Regions from separate parts of the Aliivibrio sp. 1S128 genome, predicted to be linked through region 1. Evidence: predicted binding sites of a transcription regulator. Region 1 holds the regulator's gene; each other region holds the start of a gene.
The links. Region 1 encodes CRP, which controls carbon source genes, mostly activating them, when cyclic AMP is high. Its sites were predicted from a motif close to TGTGANNNNNNTCACA; they were not measured.
Positions count from the first base shown of each region.

Region 2: a site for CRP is predicted at 3,562-3,577, ahead of nagE (N-acetylglucosamine-specific PTS transporter subunit IIBC). Genes of this name have one in related genera too.
Region 3: a site for CRP is predicted at 2,013-2,028, ahead of A6E03_RS15215 (NupC/NupG family nucleoside CNT transporter). Genes of this name have one in related genera too.
Region 4: a site for CRP is predicted at 4,158-4,173, ahead of cdd (cytidine deaminase). Genes of this name have one in related genera too.

Region 1 covers NZ_MAJV01000003.1:280,452-286,500, reverse strand. Annotated here, with positions in the region: gene astA (arginine N-succinyltransferase) at 1-379, shown strand, start outside; gene astD (succinylglutamate-semialdehyde dehydrogenase) at 392-1,849, shown strand; gene A6E03_RS03120 (DUF1338 domain-containing protein) at 1,862-2,656, shown strand; gene crp (cAMP-activated global transcriptional regulator CRP) at 2,727-3,359, opposite strand; gene A6E03_RS03110 (OsmC family protein) at 3,606-4,007, shown strand; gene hslU (HslU--HslV peptidase ATPase subunit) at 4,124-5,458, opposite strand; gene hslV (ATP-dependent protease subunit HslV) at 5,481-6,005, opposite strand.
Region 2 covers NZ_MAJV01000111.1:48,128-54,176, reverse strand. Annotated here, with positions in the region: gene fcrX (ferric iron uptake transcriptional regulator FcrX) at 1-20, shown strand, start outside; gene glnS (glutamine--tRNA ligase) at 106-1,764, opposite strand; gene nagE (N-acetylglucosamine-specific PTS transporter subunit IIBC) at 1,934-3,424, opposite strand; gene nagA (N-acetylglucosamine-6-phosphate deacetylase) at 3,825-4,961, shown strand; gene A6E03_RS15885 (ROK family protein) at 4,963-6,049, shown strand, end outside.
Region 3 covers NZ_MAJV01000109.1:43,048-49,096, reverse strand. Annotated here, with positions in the region: gene A6E03_RS15220 (XapX domain-containing protein) at 181-351, opposite strand; gene A6E03_RS15215 (NupC/NupG family nucleoside CNT transporter) at 623-1,879, opposite strand; gene A6E03_RS15210 (TatD family hydrolase) at 2,079-2,855, opposite strand; gene prfC (peptide chain release factor 3) at 3,084-4,664, opposite strand; gene rimI (ribosomal protein S18-alanine N-acetyltransferase) at 4,749-5,195, opposite strand; gene A6E03_RS15195 (DNA polymerase III subunit psi) at 5,185-5,586, opposite strand; gene A6E03_RS15190 (GNAT family N-acetyltransferase) at 5,766-6,049, opposite strand, start outside.
Region 4 covers NZ_MAJV01000058.1:284,297-290,345, forward strand. Annotated here, with positions in the region: gene A6E03_RS09045 (J domain-containing protein) at 1-60, shown strand, start outside; gene A6E03_RS20040 (hypothetical protein) at 197-367, shown strand; gene aqpZ (aquaporin Z) at 450-1,136, opposite strand; gene A6E03_RS20250 (hypothetical protein) at 1,394-1,681, opposite strand; gene sbcB (exodeoxyribonuclease I) at 1,684-3,108, shown strand; gene A6E03_RS09065 (CidA/LrgA family protein) at 3,105-3,455, shown strand; gene A6E03_RS09070 (CidB/LrgB family autolysis modulator) at 3,455-4,129, shown strand; gene cdd (cytidine deaminase) at 4,280-5,188, shown strand; gene A6E03_RS09080 (amidase family protein) at 5,265-6,049, opposite strand, start outside.

The DNA.
Region 1 (6,049 bases):
TTACGTTAATTTATTAAGTAAAGAAGCACAGGAAGTTATTGGTAAGGTTCATGACAATACAAAACCCGCATTAAAACTATTAGAGAATGAAGGTTTTCGTTGTCGTGGTTATGTCGATATTTTTGATGCTGGCCCGACGGTTGAATGTGATTTACGCAGCATTGAATCAGTGAAAAATTCATTTAAAGCTAAAGTAATTATTACTGAACATAACAGCTCACAACAGTATTTAATTTCAAATACATCGTTTGAGAATTTCAGAGCAACAGCAACCACCGCCGCTTATGATAAAGCGACTGATACCGTTCATTTAACACAAGAAGCAGCAACGGCTTTACAAGTTAATGTGGGTGATTACGTACGTTTATTAGCTCAATAGAGGACAAAGGATATGACACATTGGATTGCAGGGGATTGGGTTTCAGGTAATGGTGAAACAATACAATCAGTAAGCCCGTACAACAGTGAAGTAGTGTGGGAAGGAGACAGCGCAACCAAAGCTCAGGTTGAGTCAGCGGTCAGTGCTGCACGTCATGCCTTTATTGAGTGGAAAAAACAGCCTTTTGAAGCACGCCAAGCAATCGTTGAGCGTTTTGCAGAATTAGTGAAAGAGAATACTGATCTGATAGCAGAAGTGATAGCGAAAGAAACGGGTAAGCCATTCTGGGAAACTAAAACAGAAGCGGGCGCAATGGTGGGTAAGATCGCAATTTCTATCCGTGCTTATCATGAAAGGACGCCCTATAAAGAGCGTGAAGCTGCTGGAAATAAAATTGTACTTAGACATCGACCTTTAGGTGTTATGGCTGTCTTTGGGCCGTACAACTTCCCAGGACACCTTCCTAATGGTCATATTGTTCCTGCACTGCTAGCAGGTAATACTGTCGTGCTAAAACCCTCAGAGCAAACGCCATGGACCAGTGAAGTCGTCATGAAATTATGGCAACAAGCAGGCTTGCCAAATGGTGTGATTAACCTAGTACAAGGTGCTCGTTCAACGGGTGAAGCGCTAGCGGGAGCTAAAGGTATTGATGGCCTGTTATTTACCGGTAGTGCGAATACTGGACATATCCTGCATCGCCAATTTTCAGGAGACACCGGAAAAATGCTGGCTCTAGAAATGGGCGGTAATAATCCGATGGTTATTTCAAAAGATTTTGGCGACCAAGAAGCGGCAGTTTACACCATTATTCAATCGGCATTCATTAGTGCGGGTCAACGTTGTACGTGTGCGCGTCGCTTATATGTCCCTATTGGAAAAGCAGGCGATGAGTTGTTAGTTCGCCTTGTTGAGGTGGCAAAAAGCATCGTTGTTGACCAACCGTTTGCTGATAACGCTCCGTTTATGGGATCGCAAATATCAGTCGCAGCAGCAGAGTTTATTCTCAATGCTCAGAAGAATTTACAAGCTTTGGGTGGAGAGTCTTTACTTGAAGCCAAAAGCTTAGGTCATGCCTTTGTTTCACCGGGTATTATTGACGCGACTAACGTTGCTGAATTACCAGATGAAGAATACTTTGGACCATTACTGCAAGTGGTGCGTTACGAGACATTAGAAGAAGCCGTAAAGCTTGCTAATGACACTTGTTATGGATTATCGGCAGGCCTTGTTTCCACGGATGACAGTGAGTGGGAATATTTTGTAGAGCATATTCGTGCTGGTATTGTAAATCGTAACCGTCAATTGACGGGAGCAAGTGGTGACGCGCCATTTGGTGGTCCGGGTGCCTCTGGCAATATGAAACCAAGTGCGTATTACGCAGCGGATTACTGTGCATATCCAATGGCATCAATGGAAGGCGATGCATGTGAAATACCTGCACAACTCTCTCCGGGTTTAACTCTATAAGAGGCGATAAACATGAATAATGTAAATTCTTTATTTTCGTCATTGTGGAAAGATTATATTGCGCGCTTATCCCCATCTGCTGGGAAGGTGCATCAATTACTGTCTAATAACGATGAACTGATTAACGATCATATTGCGCTACGTACGTTTAATTTACCTAAAGTTGGATTACAGACTCTTGCTGCACCATTTTTAGCAATAGGCTATAAAGCGTGTGAGATTTATGACTTTGAAGCTAAAAAACTGAAAGCGCAGCATTTTGAGCACCCAGATCCTAATGCGCCACTCGTTTTTATTAGTGAATTATTAGTAGAAGAGTTATCACCTGAAATACAGGACATTATTCATGGCTTGGTTGAACAAGTACCAGCCCACTATTTTGCCACCAGTGATTTTCTTTCTTCCGGTAGGCCTTGGACATTAAGTTTCGAAGACTATCAAGTATTAGCGAAGGAAAGTGAGTACGCTTCTTGGTTAGCGGCTCATGGTTATGGCGCTAATCACTTTACGGTTTACGTTAATCAGCTTGAAGCGTTCTCTGAAGTGGTTGATGTGAACCAACACTTACGTGATGCAGGTTTTGCAATGAACGAAGTGGGTGGTGAAGTGAAAGGCTCTCCTGAGGTTTACTTAGAACAGTCATCAACAATGGCGGATAAAGTGAAAGTGAATTTTACGGAGGGTGAGTTTGAAATTCCTGGTGGATTTTATGAGTTTGCTAAGCGATATACGTTGCCAAGTGGGAAGATATATACAGGATTTGTCGCTGCATCTGCTGATAAAATTTTTGAAAGCACAGACAGTTAATTCTAAAATTTAGGCATAAAAAAACGCAGCTCAAGGGCTGCGTTTTTATTCGTTTAAGATAAGCGTTAAATTAACGAGTACCGTAAACTACAATTGTTTTACCGTGTGCAGAGATCAAGTTTTGCTCTTCAAGCATCTTCAAGATACGGCCAACAGTTTCACGTGAACAACCTACAATTTGACCGATCTCTTGACGAGTGATCTTAATTTGCATGCCATCTGGGTGAGTCATCGCATCTGGTTGTTTAGCTAGATTCAGTAGAGTCTGAGCGATACGGCCTGTAACGTCTAAGAATGCTAAATCACCCACTTTTTGGCTAGTGATTTGTAGACGAGTTGCCATTTGAGCAGAAAGACGCATCAGAATATCTGGATTTACTTGGATAAGTTGACGGAATTTCTTAAATGAAATCTCAGCAACTTCACAAGGGCTTTTTGCACGAACCCATGCTGAACGTTCTTGACCTTCTTCAAACAAGCCAAGTTCACCAATGAAGTCACCTTGGTTTAGGTAAGAAAGGATCATTTCCTTTCCTTCTTCATCTTTAATTAGTACAGCAACAGAACCTTTTACGATGTAGTAAAGAGTCTCAGCTTTTTCACCCGCGTGAATCAAAGTACTTTTTGATGGGTACTTATGAATGTGACAATGAGATAAGAACCACTCTAATGTTGGGTCTGTCTGAGGTTTACCTAGAACCATACTTTTATACTTCCTCTGCGTTTGCCAAGTAGGCGATGTCCATTTTAAAATAACTGAGCCAAATATCAGTTTGGCCTATACAATATGGTTATCGGAACAAGGCTGCATGTTCGTTGGGATAATTGATAAAATCATACCCTGTTTCGCCGTTGATTTCTTGACTTTGATCGTATGAAATGTGCGACCAAGGGCACAGTTTCGTGAAATGGATCACGAGTTTTCCTTTTATGTAGTAAAGAGGCTTTTATGAACGCTGAAGTTAAATGGATTGATGGATTTACTTTCTTAGGTCAATCTCAATCTGGTCACTCTGTTGTAATGGATGGTAATGGTGGAGAAAAAGCACCAAGCCCAATGGAATTAGTGTTAATGGCTGCCGGTGGATGCAGTTCTGTTGATGTTGTTGATGGTCTAAAATCAGCAAATCAAGCCGTACTTGGTTGCGTTGCAAAGCTATCAAGTGATCGTCGTGAAACCGCGCCGAAGTTGTTTACTCATATTAACATTCACTTTGAAGTGAGTGGAGATAATCTCGATCCTAAGGTGGTTGAGCGAGTCACTGCTGATTCATTACAGAAATATTGTTCTGTGTGTTTAATGCTAGGTGAAGGCATTGAGATGACACATTCTTGGGAAGTGATTGCTTAGATTATTTTTTCCAAAGAAAAAGCCTCATACATTTTGATGTATGAGGCTTTATTTTTAACTATTGTTTAACCAGTAATAATGAACAGATAATTACTGGAATTAGTATTCGTCGTCAATTATAGAATGAAACGACTTAGATCTTCATTAGCAATCAGATCACCTAAGCGAGATGTTACGTAAGCGGCATCTACCGTTAGGCTCTCGCCATCTTTTTCGGATGCGTCATAAGAGATCTCTTCCATTAGGCGTTCCATCACGGTGTGCAGACGACGTGCGCCAATGTTTTCTGTGCTTTCATTTACTTGGAATGCGGATTCTGCAATACGAGTAATGCCATCTTCAGTAAACTCAAGATTAACATTTTCTGTTGCTAATAAAGCGATGTATTGCTCTGTTAACGATGCATTTGGTTCGGTAAGAATACGTTTAAAATCATTCGCAGTTAATGCTTCAAGTTCAACACGAATTGGTAAGCGACCTTGTAGTTCAGGGATAAGGTCCGATGGCTTAGCCATTTGGAATGCACCTGAAGTGATAAATAACATGTGATCTGTTTTTACCATACCGTGCTTAGTGCTTACTGTGCTGCCTTCAACTAATGGAAGTAGGTCACGTTGCACACCTTCACGAGATACGTCACCAGACTGGGAGTTAGACCCTTTACAGATTTTATCTATCTCATCAATAAAGACGATACCGTGGTTTTCTACGTTGAAAATCGCTTGTTCTTTTAATTCTTCAGGGTTAACTAATTTAGCGCCTTCTTCTTCAGATAGGGCTTTAAGCGCATCTTTAATTTTCATCTTACGCTTTTTAGTTGTTTCACCACCAGATAGATTTTGGAACATACCTTGAAGTTGGTTTGTCATCTCTTCCATACCAGGAGGAGCCATGATTTCTACGCCAACTTGAGGAGCCGCAACATCCACTTCGATTTCTTTGTCATCTAGCTTACCTTCACGTAATTTTTTACGGAAAGATTGGCGAGTGCCTGAGTCATTATCGCTTTCTTCATTTTTACCCCATGCATCACGAGCCGGTGGTAATAAAATATCGAGAATACGATCTTCAGCTTGTTCTTCAGCACGGAATTTTACTTTTTCTACCGCTTGCTGATGTGTCATTTTTATTGCCACGTCAGTTAAGTCACGAATAATGCTGTCGACTTCTTTGCCTACGTAACCCACTTCGGTGAATTTTGTGGCTTCTACTTTTATGAAAGGCGCGTTTGCTAATTTAGCTAAACGACGGGCAATTTCGGTTTTACCAACACCCGTTGGTCCGATCATTAAAATATTTTTTGGGGTTACTTCAGCACGCAACTCAGGGTTAAGTTGCATACGACGCCAGCGGTTACGCAGTGCGATTGCCACTGAACGTTTTGCTTTATCTTGACCAATAATATGGCTATCTAGTTCGTGTACGATTTCACGAGGAGTCATCTCAGACATGGGTATTCCTTATTATTTATCGTTAAACGTTCAGTTCTTCAATGGTATGATTATGGTTAGTGTAGACATCAATATCGCCCGCAATCGTCAATGCTTTTGTGGCAATTTCACGTGCATCTAAATCAGTGTTTTCTAGTAATGCAGTCGCTGCAGAGCGAGCAAAATAACCACCAGAACCAATGGTAAGAAGGTCATTATCCGCATTGATTAAATCACCCGTACCGCTGATGATTAGAGACGTTGTTTTATCTGCAACGATTAACATCGCTTCAAGGCGGCGTAAGGCTCGGTCACTACGCCATTCTTTAGCGAGTTCAACGGCAGCTTTAGTCAAATTACCTTGGTGCATTTCTAGCTTTCGTTCACACAGGTCAAACAGAATGAATGCATCAGCAGTGCTACCAGCAAAGCCAACTAAAACGGAATCATTGTAAAGGCGACGTACTTTTTTTACGTTACCTTTTGCGATCATATCACCTTGAGATGCTTGGCCATCGCCAGCAACCACGACTTTGCCTTCACGGCGTACAGAAACTATTGTAGTCACGAGTAAAACCTCTTATTCGATGATGTAATTTAGTGAGACTCTTA
Region 2 (6,049 bases), on a different contig from region 1:
ATGATGCTCATAACGGTTAATCATCAATTTAACAGATTTTAGTCATAAAAAAACCAGCATTTCTGCTGGTTTTTTATTATCAATTCAGTAAATACTTAGTCTGGATTAACCTTCCCAAGTATCACGTAAACCTACTGTACGGTTGAATACAAGAGCTTCTGGTGTAGAGTCTTTGTTATCAATACAGAAATAGCCTGTACGTTCAAATTGATAGCCTGCTTCAACTTCTGCTGTTGCTAAACTTGGTTCTACAAAACCATTTTTAACAACCAACGACTCAGGGTTAATACTCTCTGAGAAATCCTCTAAAGTAGCAGGATTTGGCACTGTGAATAGACGATCATACAAACGAATTTCCGCTGGTACCGCTTTATCTGCTGATACCCAGTGAATAACACCTTTAACTTTACGGCCATCTGCTGGGTTCTTACCTAACGTTTCTGCATCATAGCTACAGAAAATAGTCGTAATGTTACCTGCTTCGTCTTTTTCAATTCGATTTGCTTGAATAACATAAGCACCACGTAAACGTACTTCTTTACCAAGAACTAAACGTTTGTATTTCTTGTTTGCTTCTTCACGGAAATCATCTTGCTCGATATAAACTTCACGAGTAAATGGTACTTCGCGCGTGCCCATTTCAGGCTTGTTAGGATGATTTGCAACGTTTAACGTTTCTACCTTACCTTCTTCGTAGTTTTCAATCACTACTTTTACAGGCTCAAGTACAGCCATCGCACGAGGTGCATTCTCATTCAGATCATCACGAATACATGATTCTAATGAACCAAATTCAATCATGTTTTCTTGTTTAGTTACACCAATACGTTTACAGAATTCACGAATAGAGCCAGCAGTAAAACCGCGACGACGTAAACCAGAAACAGTAGGCATACGTGGATCATCCCAACCATTTACTAACTTCTCAGTCACAAGTTCATTCAGCTTACGCTTAGACATAATCGTATATTCTAAGTTTAGGCGGCTGAATTCATACTGATGTGGTTGGCAGTCAATCGTAATATTTTCTAATACCCAATCGTACAAACGACGGTTATCTTGGAATTCTAGCGTACAAATTGAATGTGTAATGCCTTCAAGCGCATCCGAGATACAGTGAGTAAAATCGTACATTGGGTAAATGCACCACTTATCACCAGTTTGGTGATGAGAAGCAAAACGAATACGATAAATAACTGGATCACGCATAACGATAAATGAAGAAGCCATATCAATCTTTGCACGTAAGCAAATAGTGCCTTCTTTAAATTTACCATCGCGCATTTGTTCAAATAGCGCAAGGTTATCTTCGACACTACGATCGCGGTATGGGCTATTTTTACCTGGCTCTTTAAGAGAACCACGGTATTCACGGATTTGATCAGACGTTAGCTCATCAACATAAGCCAAGCCCTTCTCAATCAATTCAACCGCGTAACCATACAACTGATCGAAATAGTTTGAAGAATAATGAATATCACCACTCCAATCAAAACCTAACCATTTAACGTCATTTTTGATTGATTCAACGTATTCAATATCTTCTTTTTCAGGGTTAGTATCATCAAAACGTAGATTACACTGTCCCTGGTAATCTTGAGCAATACCAAAATTCAAACAGATAGATTTTGCGTGACCGATATGCAGATAACCGTTTGGCTCTGGCGGGAAACGAGTATGGACACTGGAATGTTTACCTGACTTTAGGTCTTCATCAATAATTTGACGGATAAAGTTGGTAGGACGAGTTTCAGTTTCACTCATCTAAAGCACCTCATTGGTATTAAGAGAAAGAACAGATTGTTCATATCTCCCTATGATCCACAATTATGGGGCAATACTCAATATATAGAATCAAATAGTTGCTTTATTTCCATAAAAAAAGCCGCTCTAATTAGAGCGGCTTATTAAATCGAGTTAATTTACTCAATAATTATGGTAATGCAACTGCTGTTAGGTCTTCCGACGCTGGGATTTTTTTCATTTCGCCAGCAACGATTTCAGCAAGAGGACCTAGAATAACTTGAACATTGTTTGAACCAAGTTTAACTACACCCATTGCACCAAGGCCTTTAAGTTGCTTCTCACTAATTACGCTAGTGTCTTTAAGAGTTAAGCGTAAACGAGTAATACAAGCATCGATATTTTCGATATTTTCATGACCACCAAGCGCTTTAAGATACTGCTTAGCTAGTTCACTTGTTTCTTTAGAACCACGGATTGAGCTTTCTTCTTCATCATCTTCTTCACGGCCTGGAGTCTTAAGATTAAACTTAATGATTACAGCGCGGAATACGAAGTAGTAAATTGCGAAGAATACGATACCTTGGATAATTAGCATGTACCAGTTAACTGCTAGTGGGTTACGGCTAGAAAGAACCATATCAACTAGACCAGCAGAGAAACCGAAACCTGCAATCCATTGCATAGATGCTGCGATGAATACAGAGATACCCGTTAATGCCGCGTGAACTACATACAATGCAGGAGCAAGGAACATGAATGAGAATTCTAGTGGTTCTGTCACACCTGTAAAGAATGATGCGAAACCTGCAGCGATCATAATAGACGCTACTTTTTCTTTATTCTCAACTTTTGCAGTGTGGTAGATAGCTAGTGCTGCACCTGGTAGACCAAACATCATGATTGGGAAGAAACCAGCTTGGTACATACCTGTAACACCTACAGTTGCAGTACCTTCAGCGATAGACTTAGCGCCACCTAGGAAGTTAGGGATGTCGTTAATACCAGCAACGTCAAACCAGAACACAGAGTTAAGTGCATGGTGAAGACCTACAGGAATAAGTAGACGGTTGAAGAATGCATAAATACCAGCACCAACAGAACCCATACCTTGGATTGATTCACCAAAGTGTACAAGGCCACCGTAAATAGCAGGCCAAACGTACATAAGAATGAAGGCAATTAAGATACCCGCAAATGACGTTAAGATAGGAACAAGACGTTTACCAGAGAAGAATGCAAGTGTTTTATGCAATTCAACAGCAGAGAAACGGTTGTAGATTTCAGCAGATACGATACCAACTAAAATACCAACAAATTGGTTGTTGATCTTACCAAAAGCCGCAGGTACAGCTGCAGGATCAATACCTTGAATCTGAGCTACTGCGCCTGGAGAAAGAAGATTAGTTACAACAAGGAAACCAACAAAACCAGAAAGTGCCGCTGCACCATCTTTATCTTTAGACATACCATAAGCAACACCAATTGCGAATAGTACAGACATGTTATCAATGATAGACGCACCAGCTTTGATTAAAAACGCTGCTAATGCACTATTACCGCCCCAAGCTACCGGGTCAATCCAGTAACCAATACCCATTAAAATTGCTGCTGCAGGTAATGTAGCAACTGGTACCATCAGTGCTTTACCTACTTTTTGAAAATATCCTAAAATATTCACCTTTAGATTCCCCCTATAAGGATTTTAGATTTTTTTGAATAGCTTAATTTGTCCGTTATAAACTTATTTCGCTACTCGTTATTAACAGGGTCAGTGTAAGGGATTAATTTCGCCCCGCAAATTAAAAGCGAGCTAATTGTGATCATTATCACCTGCGGAGGGAATATTTAAGGTATTTTGCTAGCGAGATCATAAAACTTATTTTATCATTCGAAAGAATAAAACATACGGAATAAAATTTGGTCTATAAAAGACCAAACTTTGTCATTACTGAACGTAACATTTAGGTAACTGAGTGTACCGCTCAGTAAGCAGTTCTATTTTTACTTGCTTAAAAATTTAAACGAAAAAAAGTTTACACTTTTTTCGTATCATAAATTATAACTAAAGGATTCAAGCTATGTATGCACTAACTAACTGTAAGGTTTATACTGGTAACGATGTTCTTGTTAACCATTCTGTCATCATTAATGGAACAGAAATCGAAGCCGTTTGCCCAACATCAGAATTACCCGATGGTATTGAATTAAAGGATTTAGATGGTGCCATTCTAAGCCCTGGTTTTATCGACCTTCAATTAAATGGCTGTGGCGGTGTGATGCTAAATGATGAAATCACTGCAGAAACAATGCAGATCATGCATGAAGCGAACTTAAAATCAGGCTGTACTAGTTTCTTACCTACACTAATTACCTCTTCAGACCAAGATATGCGAACTTCGATTGAAGCTGCTCGTGAATATCACAATAAATATCAAAACCAATCTTTAGGTCTACACCTTGAAGGTCCATACCTAAACGTAATGAAAAAAGGCATTCATAGCGTTGACCATATCCGTCATTCAGACTCTGATATGATCCAATTAATGTGTGATAACGCGGATTTAATTGCAAAAGTAACTCTTGCTCCAGAGCAAAATGATCCAGAACACATCGAACGTTTATGTAAAGCAGGTATTGTTGTATCAATTGGCCACACTAATGCTACGTATGCAGAAGCTCGCCAAGGTTTTGAATCAGGTATCACTTTCGCAACTCATCTATTTAACGCGATGACGCCTATGGTTGGTCGTGAACCTGGTGTTGTTGGTGCTATCTATGATACACCAGAAGTTTATGCTGGCATCATCGCTGATGGTTTCCATGTAGACTATGCAAATATCCGAATTGCGCACAAAATAAAGAAAGAAAAGCTAGTATTAGTGACCGATGCCACAGCTCCTGCAGGTGCTGACATGGAATACTTTATTTTTGTTGGTAAGAAAGTATATTACAAGGAAGGTAAATGTGTTGATGAGAATGGCACATTAGGCGGCTCAGCTCTGACTATGATTGAAGCAGTTCAGAATACAGTTGAGCACGTTGGAATCGCTTTAGACGAAGCACTACGTATGGCTACGTTATATCCAGCTCAAGCAATTGGCGTGGATAATAAACTTGGCCGAATTAAAAAGAACATGGTTGCTAACCTTGCTATTTTTGATCGTGACTTTAATGTAAAAGCGACTGTTGTTAACGGACAATACGAGCAAAGTTAATATGACTGACGGACAAATTGGTAATGTAGATCTAGTAAAACAATTAAACAGTGCGGCTGTTTATCGTTTAATCGACCAAAAAGGACCGATATCTCGAATTCAAATCGCAGATGTTAGTCAACTTGCCCCAGCAAGTGTTACCAAAATAACCCGTCAATTATTGGAGCGCGGCTTAATTAAAGAAGTCGCGCAACAAGCGTCAACTGGTGGACGAAGAGCGATCTCTTTGACCACCGAAACGGAACCTTTTCACTCTATCGCAGTGCGTTTAGGCCGTGATTATATCCAGTTAAGTCTTTTTGACCTTTCCACAAAAGAATTAGCCAGTGAATATCAAGAATTTCATTATAGTAATCAAGAACACCTTTTAGATGGCTTAAATAAATTACTCCAAAATTTCATCACTCAAAATCAAGATACCATTAAGCAATTAATTGCTATCGGCATCACCCTTCCTGGTCTAGTTAACCCAGAGACCGGCGTTGTAGAGTACATGCCAAATACCGATATAGATAAATTGGCACTAGCCGATTTCATTAGAGACACTTTCAACACTCAATGTTTTGTTGGCAATGATGTGCGCGGTTTAGCTCTAGCCGAACATTATTTTGGTGCGTCTAAAGATTGCTATGATTCTATATTAGTCAGTGTTCACCGTGGTACTGGTGCAGGCATTATCGTTAATGGTAAAGTTTTCTTAGGCCATAATAGAAACGTAGGTGAAATTGGTCATATTCAGATCGATCCGATTGGCGATAAATGCCAATGTGGTAATTTTGGTTGTTTAGAAACCGTAGCAGCAAACCCTGCAATTATCGCACGCATCAAGTCTTTACTTGAACAAGGTTACCCTTCAAGCCTTTCACCGCTAGAAAACATCACAATGGCAGATATTTGTCATGCTGCAAATCATGGTGATGAACTTGCAACACAAACATTGCTGCGAGTAGGTAACCAACTTGGTAAAGCCATTGCAATGACAATTAACCTATTTAATCCACAAAAAATTGTTATCTCGGGTGCTATTACTCAATCAGATAAAATTCTATTTGCTGCTATTCGTAATTGTATCAAAAATCAATCATTGA
Region 3 (6,049 bases), on a different contig from region 1:
GTGAAATTACACCCAATCAATATCCATTTTGCCGCCAGTACTTACTTCATACGATGAAAAAGTACCGCTATTCTGTTTGCCTCATATTTCATTATGAGACACCGTTGAAACATGCTTTATTTTACCAACACTTCTTCTGAGGCACTAGTGAAACCATGTTTCCATATAAAGACACTGGGATTATGAAAAGAAACGTTCAATAATCCATTGATAACCCACGGCTCCAAGATAAACACCGACGATCCCCATAACACCAGATAATACTGGAGGTGCTGGAATTGGTAATTTAATTGCTGAAAAAACAACACCAACAATCAAACCAGCTAAGACTGATAACAAAACTTCATTCAACATAATTCACTCTCAAGTTACTTATCGTGTATACATTAAATGTAGTTTAATTTTCAAAACCTAGTTGCCTTTCTCTTTGCTATGATTCGTATTGTATCAAGATTAATTCATCTCACTGTTTCTATCTGGTAACGCAATCGGTTTGCATCTCACTCTTTTTACATAAAAAATGGAAATAATTATTTATTCATCAAAACGTTATCTTTCTATAGACATAAAAAAACCCGCAATAAATGCGGGTTTTTTTAGCGTCTAATTTACTCTATAACGATTATAGAGATAAGAATAGACCTGCGATTGTTGCTGACATTAAGTTAGATAATGTACCAGCAGCAACGGCTTTCATACCCATCTTAGCGATGTCATGACGACGTTCAGGAGCAAGGCTACCTAAACCACCAAGTAGTATTGCTACAGAAGAAAGGTTAGCAAAACCACATAGTGCGAATGAAATGATTGCTTTCGTTTTATCAGAAAGAACAACTTCAGCGCCTTCAGCTAGGTATGGTGCAAAGTTTAAGTAAGCAACGAATTCGTTAACTACTAATTTTTGACCCAAGAAAGAACCTGCAATTGTCGCTTCTTCCCACGGCACACCGATTAGGAAAGCAACTGGAGCGAATACGTAACCAAGAATAAGCTCTAGCGTAATTTCTGGCATACCGAACCAACCACCAACACCACCTAAGATACCGTTGATTAGTGCGATTAGACCGATGAAAGCAAGAAGCATTGCACCTACGTTTAACGCAAGTTGCATACCTGTTGCAGCACCTGCAGCAGCAGCATCGATTACGTTAGCTGGTTTGTCATCGCCTTTGTTATCAAGTGCGTCAAATTGGTCAACTGGAGTTTCTGTTTCTGGTTTAAGAATTTTAGCAAATAAAAGACCACCAGGAGCTGCCATGAATGAAGCTGCGATTAGGTATTCTAGAGGCACGCCCATAGACGCATAACCCGCAAGTACACCACCAGCAACAGAAGCTAGACCACCACACATAACAGCAAACAATTCTGATTGAGTCATTTTTGGAATGAATGGACGAACAACTAGAGGTGCTTCTGTTTGACCAACGAAAATATTCGCTGTAGCAGAAAGAGATTCCGCACGAGAAGTACCAAGTGCTTTTTGAAGAGCACCACCTAAGAAGTTAATCACAATTTGCATGATACCAAGGTAATAAAGTACCGCAGTTAATGATGCAAAGAATACGATTACAGGAAGTACGCGCAGTGCGAATACGAAACCGCCACCACCAAATACTTCAAACATTTTATTCGAGACTAAGCCACCGAATAAGAATTCGATACCAGTGTTACCATAGTTGATTACATTCGCAACCGCTTCAGATGCACCTAAAAGTACATCACGACCCACAGGTACGTATAGTATAAATGCACCTAGAATAAATTGAATGGCAAAAGCGCCACCGACAGTACGTAGATTGATTGCTTTGCGGTTATCAGATAGAAGTACTGCAAAAGCAAGCAGTGCTACAATCCCAACCAAGCTCATTAACAGGCTCATAGTTAAAAGTTTCCCTAAAATTGATTGTTGGCGTGTTTCAAATTAGCGGGGGCGATTATACTCACTGAACCACTAATAAAGTAATGCCGTTGTCACATATTCTGTCAACGTACATCATACATTCATTCATTAGTGTGATCTTTATCACTAAGGGGTATCTAAAGATTCATCAATTACATCTAAAGAAATGACTGGCAACTCAAATACCGAACAAATGATTAGTATTTCTATAAACAGCATTTGCAATCGTTTTCCTTGACTCTTTTCTCAACAAAATCAAACATTCTAGAATATGTCGTACTTTATCTGGCGAGTTAGGTACCCCCTGAAAACCAGATAATGGCATGTCAGGAGCGTCTGTTTCTAATAATAAACGATCTAAAGAAAGCTCAGAAATTGTGCGTTTTGTTTTAATCGCTCGCTCATAGCTAATCACACCACCGACACCAATATAGAAGCCCAAATTAATAAATTGATTCGCTTGTTGTAAGCTGCCACTAAACCCATGGATAACCCCGCCTTTCTCTGGTTTTATTTCTCGCAGTACTTTTAAAACATGATCGTGACTTTTTCGGCTGTGTACAATTAAGGGAAGTTGGTGGGTTTTGGCTAATAAGCATTGCTCTCGAAATACATGTATTTGGATATCGCGATTACATTCAGGATCCCAAAAATCTAACCCGCACTCTCCAATAGCAATACGAGCCTGAGCTTGAACTTTAAATTTGTCTTTCAGGCGTTCAATTTCATGTTCATAATCAGAAGATATAAATAACGGGTGAATACCCAGCGCATAATACACCCCTTCATTTCTCTCAGCGAGTTCGCTTACCTTGTCCCAATTTAATTGATTAACACTGGGCACAATAAACTTGGTTACACCACTCTCCTGGGCTTTATTAAGATAATACGTTTCACTTTCTGAAAAAGGAGAAAAATCTAAGTGACAATGGGTATCTATCAATTTAAATGACATCACTCTTCTTCTTTCTTATATGGCACACAACTGCGTTTATTTTCAGGTGTTAAACCAAGAGACAAGCACCATACATCATACTTTTTAATCCATTGTTTAATTATCTTCCACATTAAAGCTTCCCCTATCACGGATATATCGAATTTAATAATCAGAACAAGTATAAACAATAGATACAAAAACGGAGTCCGTTAAGACTCCGTTTAGATTTATTAGCAATAGAACAAATTAATGCTCTCGTGTTGCTCTGAATTGAACTTCAGGGAAACGCTCTACTGCTAAATTCAAATTAACCATAGTAGGCGCGATATACGTTAAGTTATTGCCCCCATCTAATGCTAGGTTAGCTTGGCTCTTACGCTGGAAGTCATCCATGATTTTACCATCAGTACATTCAACCCAACGAGCGGTTGCAACACTGATACCTTCATAAATAGCTTCTACGTTATATTCTGATTTCAGACGAGAAACAACCACATCAAACTGAAGAACACCAACCGCACCAACGATAAGATCGTTATTTTGTAACGGACGGAAAACCTGAACCGCACCTTCTTCAGAAAGTTGGACAAGACCTTTCAATAGTTGTTTTTGCTTCAACGGATCTTTTAGACGAATACGACGGAATAATTCAGGTGCAAAGTTTGGAATACCTGAGAACTTCAAGTTTTCACCTTGCGTGAAGGTATCACCTATTTGAATCGTGCCGTGGTTATGCAAACCAATGATGTCACCCGCATAGGCTGTTTCAGCACGAGAACGATCACCCGCCATAAAGGTTACCGCATCAGAAATACTGACGTTTTTACCTGTACGAACATGGTTCATTTTCATACTTTGGGTATAAGTACCCGATACAATACGCATGAAGGCAATACGGTCACGGTGCTTAGGATCCATGTTTGCTTGGATCTTAAATACAAATCCTGAGAATTTTTCTTCAGTAGCTTCAACTGCACGTTCTACTGCTTCACGCGTTTGTGGTGCAGGAGCCCATTCAGTCAAACCTTCAAGCATATGGTCAACACCAAAGTTACCTAGTGCCGTACCAAAGTAGACTGGTGTTAGCTCTCCTTTAAGAAATAACTCTAAATCAAACTCGTGCGCAGCGCCAATAACCAATTCAAGCTCTTCACGAACACTGCTCGCAAGTTCGTTACCGATAGCAACATCAAGCTCTGGGTTATCAAGACCTTTGATCGTGCGTACTTCTTGGATCTCATGGCCATGACCAGATTGATACAAGATCGTTTCATCACGGTGAATATGATAAACACCTTTAAACTCTTTACCACAACCGATAGGCCATGAAATAGGAGCACAAGCCATACCTAGCTCGCTTTCTACTTCGTCAAGCACTTCCATTGGGTCTCGTACTTCACGGTCCATTTTGTTCATGAAGGTTACGATTGGCGTATCACGTAAACGCGTTACTTCCATCAATTTACGAGTACGATCTTCGACACCTTTCGCGGCATCGATAACCATTAGACATGAATCTACCGCAGTTAAAGTACGGTAGGTATCTTCCGAGAAATCTTCGTGTCCAGGAGTATCAAGAAGGTTAACTAGGCAACCGTTAAATGGAAATTGCATTACTGACGTAGTTACCGAGATACCACGTTCTTTTTCCATTTCCATCCAGTCTGATTTTGCGTGCTGGTTTGAACCACGACCTTTTACCGTACCCGCTTTTTGAATCGCGTTTCCGAATAATAATACTTTTTCAGTAATGGTTGTTTTACCCGCATCCGGGTGAGAAATGATGGCAAACGTTCTACGTTTACCCACTTCTTGTAAAAAAGACATAAGCGTTGATAATCCTGTAAGATTTCAGAAAGGATGTAATTAGGCGAGATTATACTCAAAGACGTTGATTATCTAAAGCGCCGATTAAAAGAATATATAACTCATGATAATGGCGTCTTCTTTACCATTAGCTGTTGGGTAGTAATCGTGGCGTCGAGTAACTTCATTAAACCCTTCAGATTCATACAAAGAGATCGCTTTAACATTACTTTCACGCACCTCAAGCCAAGCAGAATCAGCACTTTGTTCCATACACATATCAATAAAAAACTCAGTCAATTTACGACCAAACCCTTTTCTTTGATACGCAGGATCAATAGCAACATTAAGTAACGTCACTTCACCGACAACATTCTGCGCATAAAAATAACCAACAACTTGATCATTTTCTAGCATTACTCGATGTTGTGCACAACGACTATTTAAGTCTCGGATCATCGATTCAGCCCAAGGGTGTGAATGTGCCGCTCTTTCTATTCGCCAAATATCATCAAGATGAGTTTCAGAAATAAGTTGGATATTAATGGTCATAAGAACAAATTTGTCGCCATAGATCGCGTCGTGATTGAGTATTGGTATGCATTTCAGATAAAAGAGGAGAGCTCAATGTTCGCACTCCTTCTAATTCAGTAATAAGAACACCAGAAAACCAACACCACTTTAAATGATGTTCAGCCAAATACTCTAACGACTCAGAAGGAAGAAATAACGCCTGCTCTGGCAATAGTTTCATGCTTGCAAGTACCTTCCCAAAAAGAAAAGCATCACGTTCAGTTGGAACAGCAGGAGCTACAAATAATAACTGACAAGTTTCAGGTAACGATAGTGTGTTTGCTTCTAACATAGAGAAGTATTCTGGTTGTCGAACTTGCCAAACCGAAATATTCATTTCATTTAAAAACTGTAACGCTTGCTTTGGCATCTCAATTCACCTGTCAATTTAAGGTTACGGATATTATCAATATTCTAGAAGGGATACCACTTGATGTACCTGAAATAACTAAGATTGAATATAACGTAAACATTCAACCTTTAGATAGTACGTATAGACATATATAAGAAATGAACACCCACTAATATCATGGGTGTTTTATTGAATGGTTATAATAAGTCAAACTCTGGACAATATTCGATTAAGCCCGATTTACCGTCAATAAATTCAGGAGAGCATGCTTTAATCATAAATGCCTCCTCAGGGACTTCCCATTTGCACTTCATATCGTATTTATTTGCAGGCTCAAAACCAAAGCGATGGTAATAAGCAGGATCACCAAGAACAACAACGGCTGGGTAACCAAATTCAGCCAAGGTTTCTAACCCTTCAGTAACTAAAGAGTGAGCAATACCTTGTTTTTCAAATTCTTTTTTTACACACAAAGGCGCAA
Region 4 (6,049 bases), on a different contig from region 1:
GGAACCGACGGTGTGATGCTGACTGAAATAAATAAGGCTTATCGCCAACTAAAGCCGTGATGACTCCCAATATTAGAGGCAACGCTTTACAATTTAAGACATCTCTATATAATTTTCGCACTCAAATATGTTATCAAAATGTAATAACAATAACTTAGCATATAAAGCTCATCGTACTATAAATAGAGAAAGTCATATGTTTAATTTAGAAGGTCACTGCGACTGGTGTAAAAAACCAGCGATGGTATTACAGCATCAATACTGTGATGGCGCAAAGTACTACGCCTGCTCAAGCTGTAATGATTACGCTAAAATCGATATCAGAGAATACGATTTAGCTGAGATGGAACAAATAAATCAAAAATAGCGGTTAAAGAATGGTTATAAAAAATGCCGATGAATTAAATCATCGGCATTTTTATTTATTCTCTAAAACGGTTATTTAAGTATTATGACTCTTTCGCCATTACTTTATAGATCAAAGCACCAATAATAGCACCCACAATTGGAGCTACCCAGAATAACCAAAGCTGAGATATAGCCCAATCACCCGCATACAAAGCAACTGCTGTACTACGTGCAGGGTTAACAGAAGTGTTAGTCACAGGAATACTGATTAAATGGATAAGTGTTAAACACAGACCAATTGCAATCGGTGCAAATCCTGCTGGAGCACGGCTATCTGTTGCACCCATGATGACAATTAAGAACATTGCAGTCATTACAATTTCTGTAATTAATGCCGCTGTCATTGTGTAACCACCAGGTGAATGTTCACCAAAACCATTTGAGGCAAAACCACCCGCTAAATCAAAGCCAGCTTGACCACTTGCGATTAGATATAAGATACCACCTGCTGCAATCCCGCCTAAAACTTGTGAAATAATGTAAGGTACGAGATCTTTTACATCAAAGCGTCCACCAACCCAAAGGCCGATAGATACTGCTGGGTTTAGGTGACAACCTGAAATATGTCCAATCGCAAATGCCATTGTTAATACGGTTAAACCAAAAGCCAGAGCTACGCCGGCAAACCCTATACCTAGCTCAGGAAAACCAGCGGCTAATACGGCACTACCACACCCTCCTAGCACTAGCCAAAATGTACCTATAAACTCTGCCATGTATTTATTCATAATGATTCCTATATAATTATTATCACTTGATTTCGCTTTAATTTTTTATTCCGAACCAAGTTCTTGTTCAAAAAGAATATAGGTGATGATTAACAAAATAGACACTTTTAGATTTCAATTTGTTTCTGATTTTCATTTTTAAGACACCATTCCAAAAGCTGTAACACTGATTTATCTTGAAATTACAGATATTTGACTAAATTCATCCAAAATTCCAACTCAATAAAATAACCGCTAATAATTTGAGCTGGATTCTTCTATCTCATACCTAGTATCAACTTTTCTGCATAGCACTCATAAGACATAACACCAAGCGCTGAAATTCCTGTAGATAACGAGCGTCTAAAGTCATGCGTTCGCCAATACTCACGCTTTAACATCGCACGTAAATGACGAATGTATTTGTTCGTGGTCAATATGCTCGTTAAGCAAAGATCATCACTCAATAAAGACCCTTCTAATTTTTCTTCCTCTTCTGTTTCTAATGCCTTGCGATTATGTGATAGATCTCTGATAATTAATGTATTGCTATTAATTGGACACACTTATGCCGCAGGATAACGCACCAAGTTTCTTCTTTTTCGATTATGAGACATGGGGAACTAGCCCATCTCTCGATCGCCCATGCCAATTCGCAGGGGTTCGTACCGATGAAGATTTCAATATCATTGGTGAGCCATTAGTTATTTACTGCCGCCCTCCAATTGATTACTTACCTTCTCCTGAAGCGTGTTTAATTACGGGTATCACACCACAAACTGCGGTAAATAAAGGCTTGTCTGAGCCTGAGTTCATTACTCAAATCCATAAGGAATTATCACAGCCAAATACGTGTTCATTAGGCTACAACAACATTCGTTTTGATGATGAAGTTTCTCGCTACACCTTATACCGTAACTTCTTTGAACCGTATGGTTGGAGCTGGCAAAATGGTAATTCACGTTGGGATCTACTTGATGTGATGCGTGCCGTTTATGCGCTACGTCCTGAAGGCATTCAATGGCCAAAAGACGAAGAAGGTAAACCAAGCTTTAGATTAGAAAAACTCTCTCAAGAAAATGGCATTGAACATGAAAATGCCCACGATGCGATGGCCGATGTTATTGCCACCATCGAGTTAGCTAAAGTGGTTAAAAAAGCACAACCTAAAATGTTTAACTACCTGCTTTCTATGCGTCATAAAAAGAAAGCGGCAACGTTAATCGATATCGTTGAAATGACACCGTTAATGCACGTATCTGGTATGTTTGGCGTAGATAGAGGCAATATCAGTTGGATTGTGCCTGTTGCTTGGCACCCAACGAACAACAACGCGGTCATTACGATTGATTTAGCGTTAGACCCAAGTGTGTTCCTAGAATTAGATGCAGAGCAACTACATCAACGCATGTATACCAAGCGTGCTGATCTTGCGCCTGATGAATTGCCTGTTCCTGTTAAACTCGTGCATTTAAACAAGTGCCCTATTCTTGCGCCGGCAAAAACGCTGACGGCTGAGAATGCTGAAAACCTAAATGTAGACAGAGCGGCCTGTTTAAAAAATCTTAAAGTGATCCGTGATAATCCTGAGATCAGACAGAAGCTGATTGCTTTGTACAGCATTGAACCAAATTATGAAAAGTCGACTAATGTAGATACCCTTCTATACGATGGTTTCTTCTCTCATGCTGATAAAACAGCGATTGATATGATCCGTCAATCGACACCTGAGCAGCTAATCGACTTTGAACCAAATGTCAGTGACCCACGAATTAAACCATTACTGTTCCGTTATCGTGCGCGTAATTTCCCGCATACGCTTAATGAATCAGAACAGCTAAAGTGGCAATCACACTTACAAGATTATTTCCAAACTCATTTACCTGAATATGAATCAAACTTTGAAAATCTATACCTTGAATCTGAAGGCAATGAGAAAAAGACTGCGATTCTTCGCGCCGTTTATAATTACGTACAACAGTTAGTATCATGATTAAATATATTTATTCTTTCGCTTGGATTTTTGCTTCCTTATTTGCGGGTAACGGACTTCAATTGTGGCTGAACATTTCGGTTCCCGGCAGTATTATTGGAATGCTTATTCTATTTACTGCAATGGTAATTGGCGTATGCAAGCCTGATTGGACAGCAACTGGCTGTCAGTTTTTTATGCGCAATATGCTGATCTTATTTATCCCTATTTCAGTTGGGTTAATGACGCATTTTGATTTACTGCTTGATAACGCCATACCTATTATTGTGAGTACCGCGGGGGGGTCGCTATTAGTATTAGTGTGCCTGTCATTATTTATCGATCGTCTTGATAGAGGTAATAAATAATGTGGGTTATTTTAACGGTCGTTGTTTTTTATTCAGCCCGTTGGTTTGCAAAACGCTTTCCTCATCCGCTTAATAATCCATTATTATTGAGTGTTTTTATTGTCATTCCTATTTTGATGGTATTAAAGGTTCCCTATGAAACTTACTATGCAGATAATGCATTTTTAAGTTATTTACTGCAGCCTGCTGTTGTTGCTTTAGCTTATCCATTGTATGAACAATTGCCCCATATACGTGCTAACTGGAAGATTATTTTATTAGCTTGTAGTGTTGGATCTTTGTTCTCTATGTTATCTGGCGCATTCTTAGCGGTGTGGATGGGCGCTGATATGCAGCTCGTTGCTAGTATTTTACCAAAATCAGTAACCACACCTATTGCGATGGCGATTTCATCACAACTTGAAGGTGAAGCGGCTATAGCGGCTATCTTGGTATTATTAGCAGGGTTAATGGGGGCTATTTTCGCTTACCCTATTTATAACCTGTTAGGGATAAAGAGCTCATTAGCGCGAGGTTTAGCAATGGGTAATGTTTCTCATGCGTTAGGTACAGCACAAGCGGCTGAAGTGAACCCTCAAGATGCGGCATTTAGTTCATTAGCCCTCGTGATTTGTGGAATTATTACGTCTTTAGTTGCTCCTGTGATTTATTCGCTAATGCTATTGATGTACTAATCATTGGATAAAAGAACACCAAATACGGTGTGACATCTCTCTCAATGATGTAATTAATGTAAAATTGCATCATTGAGTGTGAACTTGATCTATGTTTCGTTTCTAATTCCCTCTAAAATGATCCCATAATATTTAAAAAGGATCATATAGATGACCACCCTACATAAAGACTCTCTGCAACAACGCTTAGAAGAAGCGATGAAAACACTTCCTTCTTCATTGCTATCTGCTATTGCTCCTTTAATTAATGAGCAATTTACTGGTGTCATTACTAAAGAACAGTTTCTGTCTTTACTTTCTCAAAGTGAATTAAGCGATAAAGAATTAAGATTGGCGCTTTTACCTTTAGCTGCTGCATTTTCTGTTGCCCCAATTTCTAACTTCTATGTTGGCGCAATCGCGCGCGGTGTTTCTGGTGATTTATATTTTGGTGCGAACATGGAATTCAGCAATGTTCAGCTAGGCCAAACTATCCATGCAGAACAATCTGCCATCAGTCACGCTTGGATCCACGGTGAAACAGGCATTTTAGACATCACTATTAATTTCAGTCCTTGTGGTCACTGTCGTCAATTTATGAATGAATTAACGACCGCTGATAGTTTGATGGTTCAACTGCCTGATCGTGATGAAAAATCGCTACAAGAGTATTTACCAGAATCTTTCGGCCCTAAAGATCTAGGCATTGAAGGCGGCTTACTTGCGAAGGTGTCTCATGAGCTGACTTTTGAATCTAACTCGCCATTACTAATCACGGCGTTCGAGGCGGCAAATCGCAGTCACGCTCCTTATTCTAAAAACTTTAGTGGTGTTGCGTTAGAAATGAATAACGGCAATATTTACTCAGGTATGTATGCTGAAAACGCAGCATTCAATCCTAGTTTACCACCGCTACAAGTGGCTCTAGTACACGCAAATATGTCTCGTGAAGCGTTATCTGAGATAAAAAAAGCGGCATTGATTGAAGATCATAAAGGGGCGATTAGTCATTTAGCGATTACAACATGTACGCTAAAAGATCTAAGCCCTAATATGGTATTAGAATACGTTTCTTTGTAATGAAGAATAAATAGAGGAGGCCATGCCCTCCTCTATTTTTTATTTCAGGTTTACTTACCTATCGAGTTCAATAGATCTATTGATTACTCTTCCAACGAATAGCGGCATCAATAAGCTGTCTGTCCATTCCTTTTTGGCCAATTAATGAAATTCCCCACGGTGAATTATTTACTGAAAACCATGGAAGATGTAATTGTGGTAAATCAGCTAAACTGGCCAACGATGTATATTTCAATATTTGAGTATTAAGCTTATACAGCTGTTCATCTGATGCCGTTCTTGGCGGTGCAGTATTCGCCGTTGTTGGCATTAATATTAATGTCTTTTCGTCTAAAATCGATTCTAAAACCGATTTAACTAACTCTCTTTGCTCTAAAGCGATACGCTCATCTTTATATTTTAATGAAGCAAGCCACTTCATTTGCATCTTAATTTCATCACTAACAACTGAATTATTCTTTTCAATCCAAAGCTCGATATTTCGCAGCCCTCTTGTTGCAGAGATAACTTTAAAACTCTCAGCGGCCTTTGTGGTAATGATCTTACTGATCGCTTTACTGCGAACCACATTATAGGGAGATGACGTAAGCAATTTTTCTAATTTTTCTTTTGCTTCATCAGGAACATCAAGAAATAAGCTGTCTAATACCACAATACGATCAATCATCACTAATGGTGACATTGGCGTTAGTGTTGCTGCTACTTTTCTTATGTCTGATAAATTTTTTGCAACCCACCCAAGTGACGTATCTTCTTTTGCTATGCTATCAATTCCATTCATATTGACGCCGCAAGTCGACGATTTAAACCCATACAAACCAGCATATAACGCGGGGATCCGAACGCCACCATTTAAATCAG